DNA from 2 places in the Enterobacter wuhouensis genome. Region 1 is predicted to be linked to the other one. Evidence: predicted binding sites of a transcription regulator. Region 1 holds the regulator's gene; the other holds the start of a gene.
What was found. The regulator CRP, encoded in region 1, controls carbon source genes, mostly activating them, when cyclic AMP is high. The targets are predictions, from matches to a motif close to ATGTGANNNNNNTCACAT.
Positions count from the first base shown of each region.

Region 2: a site for CRP is predicted at 4,249-4,266, ahead of epd (erythrose-4-phosphate dehydrogenase). Genes of this name have one in related genera too.

Region 1 covers NZ_CP142124.1:4,392,356-4,398,434, forward strand. The annotation lists gene VPX56_RS21035 (OsmC family protein) at 79-483, opposite strand; gene crp (cAMP-activated global transcriptional regulator CRP) at 794-1,426, shown strand; gene VPX56_RS21045 (YccS/YhfK family putative transporter) at 1,483-3,570, shown strand; gene argD (bifunctional acetylornithine/succinyldiaminopimelate transaminase) at 3,567-4,787, opposite strand; gene pabA (aminodeoxychorismate synthase component 2) at 4,875-5,438, opposite strand; gene VPX56_RS21060 (putative adenosine monophosphate-protein transferase Fic) at 5,469-6,053, opposite strand.
Region 2 covers NZ_CP142124.1:3,966,003-3,972,081, forward strand. The annotation lists gene VPX56_RS18840 (carbamate kinase) at 1-602, shown strand, start outside; gene fbaA (class II fructose-bisphosphate aldolase) at 650-1,729, opposite strand; gene pgk (phosphoglycerate kinase) at 1,822-2,985, opposite strand; gene epd (erythrose-4-phosphate dehydrogenase) at 3,035-4,054, opposite strand; gene tkt (transketolase) at 4,392-6,079, opposite strand, start outside.

The sequences.
Region 1 (6,079 bases):
GCCCGGTGGCGCTGCGCTTACCGGGCCTACGGTCGTGCTTTTGTAGGGCGGGTCAGCGAAGCGCCACCCGCCAAAAGATTAAGCCTCGATCACCTCATACGAATGGGTGATTTTTACCGCTTTCTCCAGCATTAACGCCACAGAGCAGTATTTTTCCGCAGAAAGGTCTACGGCGCGTGATACCGCGGCATCTTTCAGCTCTTTACCGGTCACGATAAAGTGCAGATTAATATGCGTGAACAGGCGTGGCGCCTCTTCGCGACGTTCTGACGTGAGCTTCACTTCGCAGTCGGTCACATCGTGACGGCCTTTTTGCAGAATCGACACCACGTCAATCGCGCTGCATCCACCCGCCGCCATCAGCACCATTTCCATCGGGCTTGGGGCCTTGTCGCCGGAGTTACCGTCCATCAAAATCTGGTGCCCGGAAGCGGATTCGCCCAGGAACGTTAAACCTTCAACCCATTTCACACGCGCTTGCATATTCATTAACTCCAACGTTGCATTTTTGGTGACAGATTACGCGCGCGTTACATTTCTCGCAACGGAAGGCGACCTGCATCATGCTGAAGCGAGACACCAGGAGACACGCGGCAAAAGCTATGCTAAAACACTCTGGATGCTACAGTAATACATTGACGTTACACATGTATGCAGAGGACATCAAACTTTACTGGCTGCGAAAATTACGACAGCCGACTTCCCAGGGTATGGGTAAGAATTCGATTGCAACCCCAGAGTCCGGATGCATCTTATGACTCTGGTGACAGCTTATAACAGAGGATAACAGCGCATGGTGCTTGGCAAACCGCAAACAGACCCGACTCTCGAATGGTTCTTGTCTCATTGCCACATTCATAAGTACCCATCGAAAAGCACTCTGATTCACCAGGGTGAAAAAGCCGAGACGTTGTATTACATCGTTAAAGGCTCGGTGGCAGTGCTGATCAAAGATGAAGAAGGGAAAGAGATGATCCTTTCTTATCTGAACCAGGGCGATTTCATCGGCGAACTGGGCCTGTTTGAAGAAGGCCAGGAACGTAGCGCCTGGGTTCGTGCAAAGACAGCATGTGAAGTGGCTGAAATTTCTTACAAGAAGTTCCGTCAGCTGATTCAGGTTAATCCTGACATCCTGATGCGTCTCTCTTCCCAGATGGCGCGTCGCCTGCAGGTCACCTCTGAAAAAGTCGGTAACCTGGCGTTCCTGGACGTGACCGGTCGTATCGCACAGACCCTGCTGAACCTGGCGAAACAGCCAGACGCAATGACCCACCCGGACGGCATGCAAATTAAAATTACCCGTCAGGAAATCGGTCAGATCGTCGGTTGTTCCCGTGAAACAGTAGGCCGTATTCTGAAAATGCTGGAAGATCAGAACCTGATCTCCGCGCACGGTAAAACCATCGTGGTTTACGGAACCCGTTAATTCGGTCAAACGGCGTGCCATCTCAGGGTGGCACGCCGTTTTTGTCTCTATTCCCCATGTGGCGCAGGCTGATTTATCACCCGGAAGTTAACTACGCACTGCGACAAACGTTGGTGTTGTGCCTTCCCGTGGCCGTGGGCCTGATCCTCGGACATCTTCAGCAAGGCCTGCTGTTTTCCCTCGTGCCCGCCTGCTGCAACATCGCCGGTTTGGACACGCCGCATAAACGCTTTTTCAAGCGCCTGATTATCGGCGGCTGCCTGTTTGCCGGCTGTAGCCTTGCCGTACAGCTCCTGCTCGCCCGTGATATTCCGCTCCCGCTGATCCTGACCGTGCTGGCGATGACGCTCGGCGTAACGGCGGAGATCAGTTCGCTTCACGCGCGCCTGCTGCCCGCCTCGCTGATTGCCGCCATATTCACCCTGAGCCTCGCGGGGAATATGCCGATATGGGAACCGCTGCTCATCTACGCCCTCGGCACGCTGTGGTACGGGCTGTTTAACTGGTTCTGGTTCTGGCTGTGGCGGGAGCAGCCGCTGCGTGAATCCCTGAGCCTGCTCTACGTGCAGCTGGCGGATTACTGTGAAGCCAAATATACCCTGCTGACCCAGCACACCGATCCGGAGAAATCCCTTCCGCCGCTGCTGGCGCGCCAGCAAAAGGTGGTCGACCTGATCAGCCAGTGCTATCAGCAGCTGCACATGCTCGCCGCCAATAAAAACCACGAGTACAAGCGGCTGCTGCGCACCTTCCAGGTGGGGCTGGATCTGCAGGAGCATATCTCCGTGAGCCTGCACCATCCGCAGGAGGTGCAAAAGCTGGTCGAGCGCAGCCACGCCGAAGCGGTGATCCGCTGGAACGCCCAGACCGTGTCGGCGCGCCTGCGGGTGCTGGCCGACGATATTCTCTATCACCGCTACCCGACGCGCTTTAACATGGACAAACCGCTCGGCGCGCTGGAAAAAATTGCGCGTCAGCACCCGGATAACCCGGTCGGCCAGTTTGCCGCCTGGCACTTCAGCCGCATCGCCCGCGTATTGCGTACCCAGCGCCCGCTTTATCCTCGCGACCTGATGGCGGATAAACAGAAGCGTCTGCCGCTGCTGCCCGCCCTCAAAAGCTACCTGTCGCTGAAATCCGCCGCCCTGCGCAACGCCGCGCGGATAAGCGTCATGCTCAGCATCGCCAGCCTGATGGGTATGGCGCTGCATCTGCCGAAACCCTACTGGATCTTAATGACCGTGCTGTTCGTGACGCAGAACGGCTATGGCGCCACGCGCGTGCGTATTTTCCACCGGGCTGGCGGCACGATGGCCGGGCTGATTATTGCGGGGGCGACGCTGCATTTCCACGTGCCGGAAGGGTATACGCTGGTCGGGATGCTGGCGATTACGATGGTGAGCTATCTCATCATCCGCAAAAACTACGGCTGGGCGACGGTGGGCTTTACGGTTACGGCGGTGTACACCCTGCAGCTGCTCACGCTCAACGGCGATCAATTCATTATTGCCCGCCTGGTCGATACCCTGATTGGCTGCCTGATTGCCTTCGGCGGCATGGTCTGGCTGTGGCCGCAGTGGCAGAGCGGATTACTGAGGCAAAACGCCCACGACGCGCTGGAGGCCGATCAGCAGGCCATCCGCCTGATCCTGAGCGACGATCCGCAGCCCTCCCCGCTGGCCTACCAGCGCATGAGGGTCAACCAGGCGCACAACGCCCTGTTCAACTCGCTCAACCAGGCGATGCAGGAGCCGGGCTTTAACTCGCACTATCTTGCAGACATGAAGCTGTGGGTGACACACAGCCAGTTTATCGTCGAGCACATTAACGCCATGACCACGCTGGCGCGCGAGCACACCATGCTCACGCCGGATCTGGCGCAGCGCTATTTGCAGTCGTGTGAAATTGCGTTGCAGAGGTGTCAGCAGCGTCTGGAGTACGACGCGCCGGGCGAGTCGGGCGATTCCAATATTCTCGAAGCGCCTGAAACGCTGACCCACGGGCCGATGAGCACCCTGGAGCAGCACCTGCAGCGCGTTCTGGGACATTTGAACACCATGCACACCATTTCATCGGTGGCATGGCGTCAGCGTCCGCATCACGGGATTTGGTTAACGCGTCGATTAAAGCGAACCGAGTATTAACCCTTAACGATCTTCGCGACCGCCGCGGCAAAACGGCTTAACCCGTCTTCAATATCCTTCTCTTCCACCACCAGCGACGGCGCAAAGCGCATTACGTCCGGTCCGGCGTTGAGCACCATCACCCCTTCGTGCGCGGCGGCGTGCAGGAAATCGCGCGCGCGGCCTTTGTACTGCGGCTTCAGCTCGGCGCCAATCAGCAGCCCCATGCCGCGGATTTCGCTGAACACGTCGTACTGCTCATCAATCTGCAGCAGGTGCTTGACAAACAGCTCCCGCTTCGCGTTGACGCCGTTCAACACCTCCGGCGTGTTGATGATATCAAACGCCGCGCTCGCCACGGCGCTCGCCAGCGGGTTGCCGCCGTAGGTAGAGCCGTGAGAACCAACGTGGAACGCAGAGGCAATATCCTGCGTCGTCAGCACCGCGCTGACCGGGAAGCCGCCGCCGAGCGCTTTGGCGCTGGTCAGGATGTCCGGCGTCACGCCGTAGTGCATGTAGGCAAACAGATCCCCGGTGCGCCCCATGCCGCACTGCACTTCATCAAAGACCAGCAGCGCCTGATGCTCGTCGCACAGTTCGCGCAGTCCTTTCAGGAACTCCGGCGTCGCCGCCGTCACGCCGCCTTCGCCCTGAATCGGCTCAACGACGACCGCGCAGGTATGGTCATCCATTACCGCTTTTACCGCGTGCAGATCGTTAAAGGGCACGTGAACGATGTCGGCTGGCTTCGGACCAAACCCGTCTGAGTATTTCGGCTGACCACCAACGGAAACGGTAAAGAACGAGCGTCCGTGGAAAGCGTTATGGAAGGCGATGATTTTGGTTTTGTACGGGCTGTGGCGCGTGGTTGCGTAGTAGCGCGCCAGCTTAAAGGCGGTTTCGTTGGCTTCAGTGCCGGAGTTCATGAACAGCACGCGCTCGGCGAAGGTGGCATCGATGATCTTACGCCCCAGGCGCAGCGCCGGTTCGTTGGTGAACACGTTGCTGGTGTGCCACAGGGTTTCGCCCTGGGTTTTCAGCGCCTCCACCAGCGCAGGATGGCAATGACCCAGCGCCGTCACCGCAATGCCGCCCGCGAAATCCACATACTCTTTGCCCTGCTGATCCCAGACGCGGCTGCCTTTCCCTTTTACAGGGATAAACTCGGCCGGTGCATAAATCGGCAGAATGACTTCATCGAATGTCGCGCGGGTAATTGCTGGTTGTTCAGTTGCCATGTCATGACCATCCATTTTTATGTCACAGTGATTGTGAAAATATAATCACAAAATATGCATAAAAAATCACAGCAAGGCAACAGATATTCAGCGCTTAAGGAAATTCGCCAGCAGCTGGTGGCCCTGCTCGCTGAGGATGCTTTCCGGGTGGAACTGCACGCCTTCGAGATCCCACTCGCGGTGGCGAATCCCCATGATCTCCTGCGACTCGCTCCAGGCGGTCACGTCAAAGCACGCGGGTAAGGTTGGCGGGTCGATTACCAGAGAATGGTAGCGCGTTACGGTTAGGGGATTATTCAACCCGGTGAATACGCCCGTGCCGGCGTGCGTGACGGGTGACGTTTTGCCATGCATCACCTTCGCTGCGCGCACGATGGTCGCGCCAAACGCCTGAGCAATGGCCTGATGGCCGAGGCAGACGCCCAGAATCGGCAGCTTGCCTGCATAACGGCGTATCGCATCAAGCGAGATGCCGGATTCCGACGGCGTGCAGGGGCCCGGTGAGATAACAATTTTCTGCGGAGCCAACTTCTCGATATCTGCCAGGGTTATCTCGTCGTTACGGCGAACGACCACCTCGGCACCCAGCTCGCAGAAATACTGGTAAAGGTTCCAGGTGAAGGAATCGTAGTTATCAATCAGAAGAATCATGGCGGCTCCAGAAAAAAATGCCGCCCTATTTTACTCAGATTCCCGCGCTTCGCTCACTACTTTGGCAAAGATGGCGTTCAGGGCCGTTAAATCCCCCATCGCACCACTCTGGTTAGCCGCTACCCACTGCGCGGGATCGATATCACGCCAGTCCAGCGCGTAGCCCGCGTGGAGTGCCAGCTGCTCAAAGAAGATCCTCTGGGAAATGCCGTTACCGCGCATAAAAGGGTGCAGCATATTGATTTCACAGTAGTAATGGCTAACCCGGTCTGTAAATTCCTCTTTGCTAAGGCCGACCAGATAGTTGTCGTATTCCAGCGCGTCCATCAGGTCGTTCCCCATCTTCTCGATGTACTCGAAATGACAAAAAGGAATGTCGCCCTTAGCGATATCGGCGGTGCGGAACTCGCCAGCCAGCTTAATCTCTCTGCGGTACAGGTGGCGGTGAATGAGGCACAGGTGGGGCAAGCCGGGTGCAGAAGGCCCCAGCGCCAGCGACTCAATTTGAGGATCTGAAGGACCATTGCCTTTTTCGAGCTGGCAGCTGGCCTGAAAATTGACGTTACGCTGCTGTTCCCAGAGACGGGATTTTTGCTTATCGGTGAGTTTTTTCACTTAACGCCTCCCTGAATAGTCCGTTT
Region 2 (6,079 bases), 430 kb from region 1:
TATCAACGCTCATGACTCGAGTTGAAGTGGACGCGAACGATCCGGCTTTTTCTCTGCCTGGAAAATACATTGGCCCGGTCTATCAGCCCGAGCAGCAGGCAGCGCTTGAGGCGCGCTACGGCTGGACGATGAAAGCAGACGGTAAGTATATCCGTCGCGTTGTCCCCTCTCCGCTTCCCCTGAAGATCGTCGATCACCAGGCAATCGCGGCGCTAATGGCTGCCGGCCACGTAGTGATTTGCTGTGGCGGGGGCGGTATTCCGGTGATCGCCGAGGGCGCGGGCTATCAGGGAACGGAAGCGGTCATCGATAAAGACCTGACCGCGGCGGTGCTGGCGCAGTCTATTCACGCCGATCATTTATTGATCCTGACCGATGCCGATGCGGTCTACGAAAACTGGGGAACGCCGCAGGCTCGCCCGCTTCGGCATGTTACGTTGCAGGAGCTAGCACCTTTTGCCGCACCGGACGGTGCGATGGGGCCCAAGGCTGCAGCGGTGATTCAGTTCGTGCAGCAAACGGGAAACACGGCGTTTATCGGCGCCCTGAAGGACGCCCCGCAAATACTGGCGGGCGAAAAAGGAACCTGTATTACAGGCTAAAAAAAAGGCTTCCCGAAGGAAGCCTTTTTTATTGGGCAAAATTCAAATTACAGAACGTCTACCGCGTTCAGTTCTTTGAATGCCTGCTCCAGACGAGTAATCATAGAAGTCTGGGCAGCGCGCAGCCATACGCGTGGATCGTAGTATTTCTTGTTCGGCTGGTCTTCGCCTTTCGGGTTGCCCAGCTGACCCTGCAGGTAAGCTTCGTTGGTTTTGTAGTAGCCCAGGATACCGTCCCATGTTGCCCACTGGGTATCGGTATCGATGTTCATTTTCACTACGCCGTAGCTTACGGAGTCTTTGATTTCCTGAGCAGAAGAACCGGAACCGCCGTGGAAGACGAAGTTCAGGCTGTTGTGCGGCAGGTTGTGTTTCTTGGAAACGTATTCCTGAGAATCACGCAGGATGGTCGGGGTCAGTACCACGTTACCTGGTTTGTAAACGCCGTGCACGTTACCGAAGGACGCTGCGATAGTGAAGCGTGGGCTGATTTTGCTCAGCTCGGTGTAAGCGTAATCAACGTCTTCTGGCTGGGTGTACAGTGCAGAAGCGTCCATGTGGCTGTTGTCCACGCCGTCTTCTTCACCGCCGGTGCAGCCCAGTTCGATTTCCAGGGTCATGCCCATTTTGGACATGCGCGCCAGGTATTTGGAACAGATCTCAATGTTCTCTTCCAGAGACTCTTCAGACAGGTCGATCATGTGAGAAGAGAACAGTGGCTTACCGGTTGCCGCGAAGTGTTTTTCACCCGCGTCCAGCAGACCGTCGATCCACGGCAGCAGTTTCTTCGCGCAGTGGTCAGTGTGCAGGATAACTGGAACACCGTAGTGTTCAGCCATCTGGTGTACGTGGTGCGCACCAGAGATAGCGCCCAGGATTGCAGCACCCTGAGGAACGTCAGTTTTCACGCCTTTACCTGCGATGAACGCAGCGCCGCCGTTAGAGAACTGAACGATAACTGGAGCTTTAACTTTGGCTGCAGTTTCCAGTACGGCGTTGATGGAGTCGGTACCGACGCAGTTAACTGCTGGCAGAGCGAAGTTGTTTTCTTTAGCTACCTGGAACACTTTCTGTACGTCATCACCAGTGATCACGCCAGGTTTTACGAAATCAAAAATTTTAGACATGTTGCTTAGTCCTGTATCTTCGGCCGTTAGAAAAGGTGCGTGCTCTTATAAGCGCGCTGAAAATTGGGCAGGTTTCCCTGCCCTTGAATGGCTTACTTCTTAGCGCGCTCTTCGAGCATTGCTACTGCTGGCAGTACTTTGCCTTCCACGAATTCGAGGAATGCGCCGCCACCAGTGGAGATGTAGGAGATCTTGTCAGCGATACCGAACAGGTCGATTGCTGCCAGAGTGTCACCGCCGCCTGCGATAGAGAACGCTTCGCTGTCTGCGATTGCGTTAGCAACGATTTCAGTCCCTTTGCGGAAGTTAGGGAATTCGAACACGCCAACAGGGCCGTTCCACAGGATAGTTTTCGCGTTTTTCAGGATTTCAGCCAGTTTCTGTGCAGAAACGTCGCCCAGGTCCAGGATCTGCTCTTCATCTTTGATGTCGTTAACAGATTTCAGGGTCGCGGTTGCGGTTTCGGAGAACTCGGTCGCTACGCGAACGTCGGTTGGGACCGGGATATCACAGGTGGTCAGCAGGCGTTTCGCTTCGTCAACCAGGTCTGCTTCGTACAGGGATTTACCCACGTTGTGGCCCTGAGCGGCAACGAAGGTGTTCGCGATACCACCGCCTACGATCAGCTGGTCAGCGATTTTTGACAGGGAATCCAGAACGGTCAGTTTGGTAGAAACTTTAGAACCACCAACGATAGCCACCATTGGACGAGCAGGTTCTTTCAGTGCTTTACCCAGCGCTTCCAGTTCGTCAGCCAGCAGAGGGCCTGCACAAGCAACGTCTGCAAATTTACCGATACCGTGGGTAGAGGCCTGCGCGCGGTGAGCCGTACCGAATGCATCCATTACGAATACGTCGCACAGGGCAGCGTATTTTTTAGACAGCGCTTCGTCGTCTTTCTTTTCGCCTTTGTTGAAGCGAACGTTTTCCAGAACAACCAGTTCACCGGCAGCGACTTCTACGCCGTCCAGGTAATCTTTCACCAGGCGAACCGGGCTGGACAGTTTGTCTTTCAGGTAATTAACAACCGGCAGCAGAGAGAACTCTTCGTTGTACTCGCCTTCAGTTGGACGACCCAGGTGGGAGGTCACCATCACTTTAGCGCCCTGCTTCAGAGCCAGTTCGATGGTTGGCAGAGATGCACGAATACGCGCGTCGCTGGTCACTTTGCCATCTTTAACCGGTACGTTCAGATCGGCACGGATGAAAACGCGTTTACCTGCCAGATCCAGATCGGTCATCTTAATTACAGACATGGTGAATCCTCTCGTTGATTCTTAAAGTTTTGCAGACGCACAATGCGTCCTACCTGAAACCTTGAGCGGCCATTGCTAACGTGGTGTCGAGCATTCGGTTAGCAAAGCCCCATTCGTTATCACACCAAACCAGCGTCTTGATGAGGTGTGCGCCACTGACTCTCGTTTGCGTGCCATCGACGATGGCGCTGTGCGGGTCGTGGTTAAAATCTACTGAGACCAACGGTAATTCCGTATAGTCAACTATACCATGAAATGCACCCTGTGCCGCTTTTTGCAGCAACAGGTTGACTTCACAGGCTTTTACAGGTTTTTTCACCGTCACGCTGAGATCGATTGCGGTCACGTTAATCGTCGGGACACGTACGGCAATGGCCTCAAAACGGTCGTTAAACTGCGGGAAAATACGGGTGATCCCCGCAGCCAGTTTAGTATCTACCGGAATAATCGACTGGCTCGCCGCGCGAGTGCGTCGCAGGTCCGGATGATAAGCGTCGATGACCTGCTGATCGTGCATGGCGGAGTGAATCGTGGTCACGGTGCCGGATTCAATGCCATACGCATCGTCTAACAGTTTGATGACCGGAATAATGCAGTTGGTGGTGCAGGAGGCGTTGGAGACAATGCGGTGCTCAGGCTGCAGCTCGTGCTGGTTAACGCCAAACACGACGGTGGCGTCGAGGTCGTTGCTGCCGGGATGGGAGAACAGGACTTTTTTCGCGCCAGCGGACAGATGCGCTTCGCCGTGTTCCCGATTGCCGTACACGCCGGTACAGTCAAGCACCACATCCACGCCCAGTTCACGCCAGGGTAGCCCTTCAATGCTGCTTTCATGCAGCACGCGAATAGCATCATCGCCGACAAACAGCTGCTCTCTTTCCTGGCGAACGTCCCAGGCAAAGCGGCCGTGGCTGGTGTCATATTTCAACAAATGCGCCATGCCCGCAGCATCCGCCAGTTCATTGATTGCCACCACGGTTATTTCCGCACGACGCCCGGATTCATATAAAGCACGAACCACGTTGCGCCCGATGCGACCGAAGCCATTAATCGCTACGCGTACGGTCATAGATCTCCTGCAAAGCTATCCCTGAGTTTGAGGTGGCTGAAAGAGTAATCCAGCGACGCCCGAAGGGGAATCTTTGCTGTCACAAACTGCGATTGATTGGTCAATTGTCGAACATTTAATCGACTGAAACGCTTCAGCAAGAATAAGCGAATCGGGGAATAAAAGGAATCTCTGCCCAGACCAATAAGCCAGCTATATGACTTGCGTCACATTTTTGATGGAATAATGCCTGCAAAAAAGCCGGGTGGCGCGCTAGCGCTTACCCGGCCTACTTTATACTCCCTCTCCCCGTGGGAGAGGGTCGGGGTGAGGGCATCAGCCCGCACCGGACAAACGATTACAGCAGTTCTTTCGCCTTAGCGACAACGTTCTCAACGGTGAAGCCGAACTCTTCGAACAGCAGCTCTGCAGGAGCAGATTCACCGAAGGTGGTCATGCCGACGATAGCGCCGTTCAGGCCCACGTATTTGAACCAGTAGTCAGCGATACCTGCTTCCACCGCCACGCGAGCGGAAACCGCTTTAGGCAGTACGGTTTCACGGTACGCGGCATCCTGCTTGTCGAACGCGTCGGTAGACGGCATGGACACCACGCGCGCCTTAACGCCTTCGGCAGTCAGTTTTTCCCACGCCGCTACGGCCAGCTCAACTTCAGAACCGGTGGCGATGAAGATCAGCTCAGGCTGACCATCGCAATCTTTCAGCACGTAACCGCCGCGGGCGATGTTCGCCAGCTGCTCTGGCGTACGCTCCTGCTGCGCCAGGTTCTGACGGGAGAGGATCAGTGCGGTTGGGCCGTCCTGACGCTCAACGCCGTATTTCCACGCCACCGCGGATTCAACCTGGTCACATGGACGCCATGTGCTCATGTTCGGGGTCACGCGCAGGGAAGCCACCTGCTCTACCGGCTGGTGAGTTGGGCCATCTTCGCCCAGACCGATGGAGTCGTGGGTGTAGACCATCACCTGACGCTGTTTCATCAGCGCAGCCATACGCACGGCGTTACGAGCGTATTCAACGAACATCAGGAAGGTAGAGGTGTACGGCAGGAAACCGCCGTGCAGGGAGATACCGTTGGCAATCGCGGTCATACCGAATTCACGTACGCCGTAATGGATGTAGTTACCGGCAGTGTCTTCGTTGATCGCTTTAGAACCAGACCAGATAGTCAGGTTAGAAGGCGCGAGGTCAGCGGAGCCACCGAGGAATTCAGGCAGCAGAGGACCAAACGCTTCAATCGCATTCTGAGACGCTTTACGGCTGGCGATTTTAGACGGGTTCGCCTGCAGCTTAGCGATGAACTCGTTCGCTTTCGCGTCGAAGTCAGACGGCATGTCGCCTTTCATACGACGGGTGAATTCAGCCGCTTCCTGTGGGAACGCTTTCGCATAGGCAGCGAATTTCTCGTTCCAGGCCGCTTCTTTCGCCTGGCCCACTTCTTTTGCATCCCACTGCGCGTAGATGTCAGATGGGATTTCAAACGCAGGGTGTTTCCAGCCAAGCGCTTCACGGGTCAGTGCGATTTCCGCATCGCCCAGCGGCGCACCGTGGGAATCGTGGGTGCCCGCTTTGTTCGGAGAACCGAAGCCGATGATGGTTTTGCACATCAGCAGAGAAGGTTTGTCCGTTACCGCACGCGCTTCTTCTACTGCACGTTTAATCGAGTCAGCATCGTGACCATCAACGCCACGCACAACGTGCCAGCCGTAGGCTTCGAAACGTGCTGCGGTGTCGTCAGTGAACCAGCCTTCAACGTGACCGTCGATGGAGATACCGTTGTCGTCATAGAACGCAACCAGTTTGCCCAGCTTCAGGGTACCTGCCAGGGAGCACACTTCGTGAGAAATGCCTTCCATCATGCAGCCGTCGCCCATGAACGCGTAGGTGAAGTGGTCAACGATGTCGTGACCAGGGCGGTTGAACTGTGCCGCAAGGGTCTTCTCAGCAATCGCCATACCTACTGCGTTAGCAATACCCTGACCCAGCGGGCCGGTGGTGGTTTCTACGCCCGCGGTGTAACCCACTT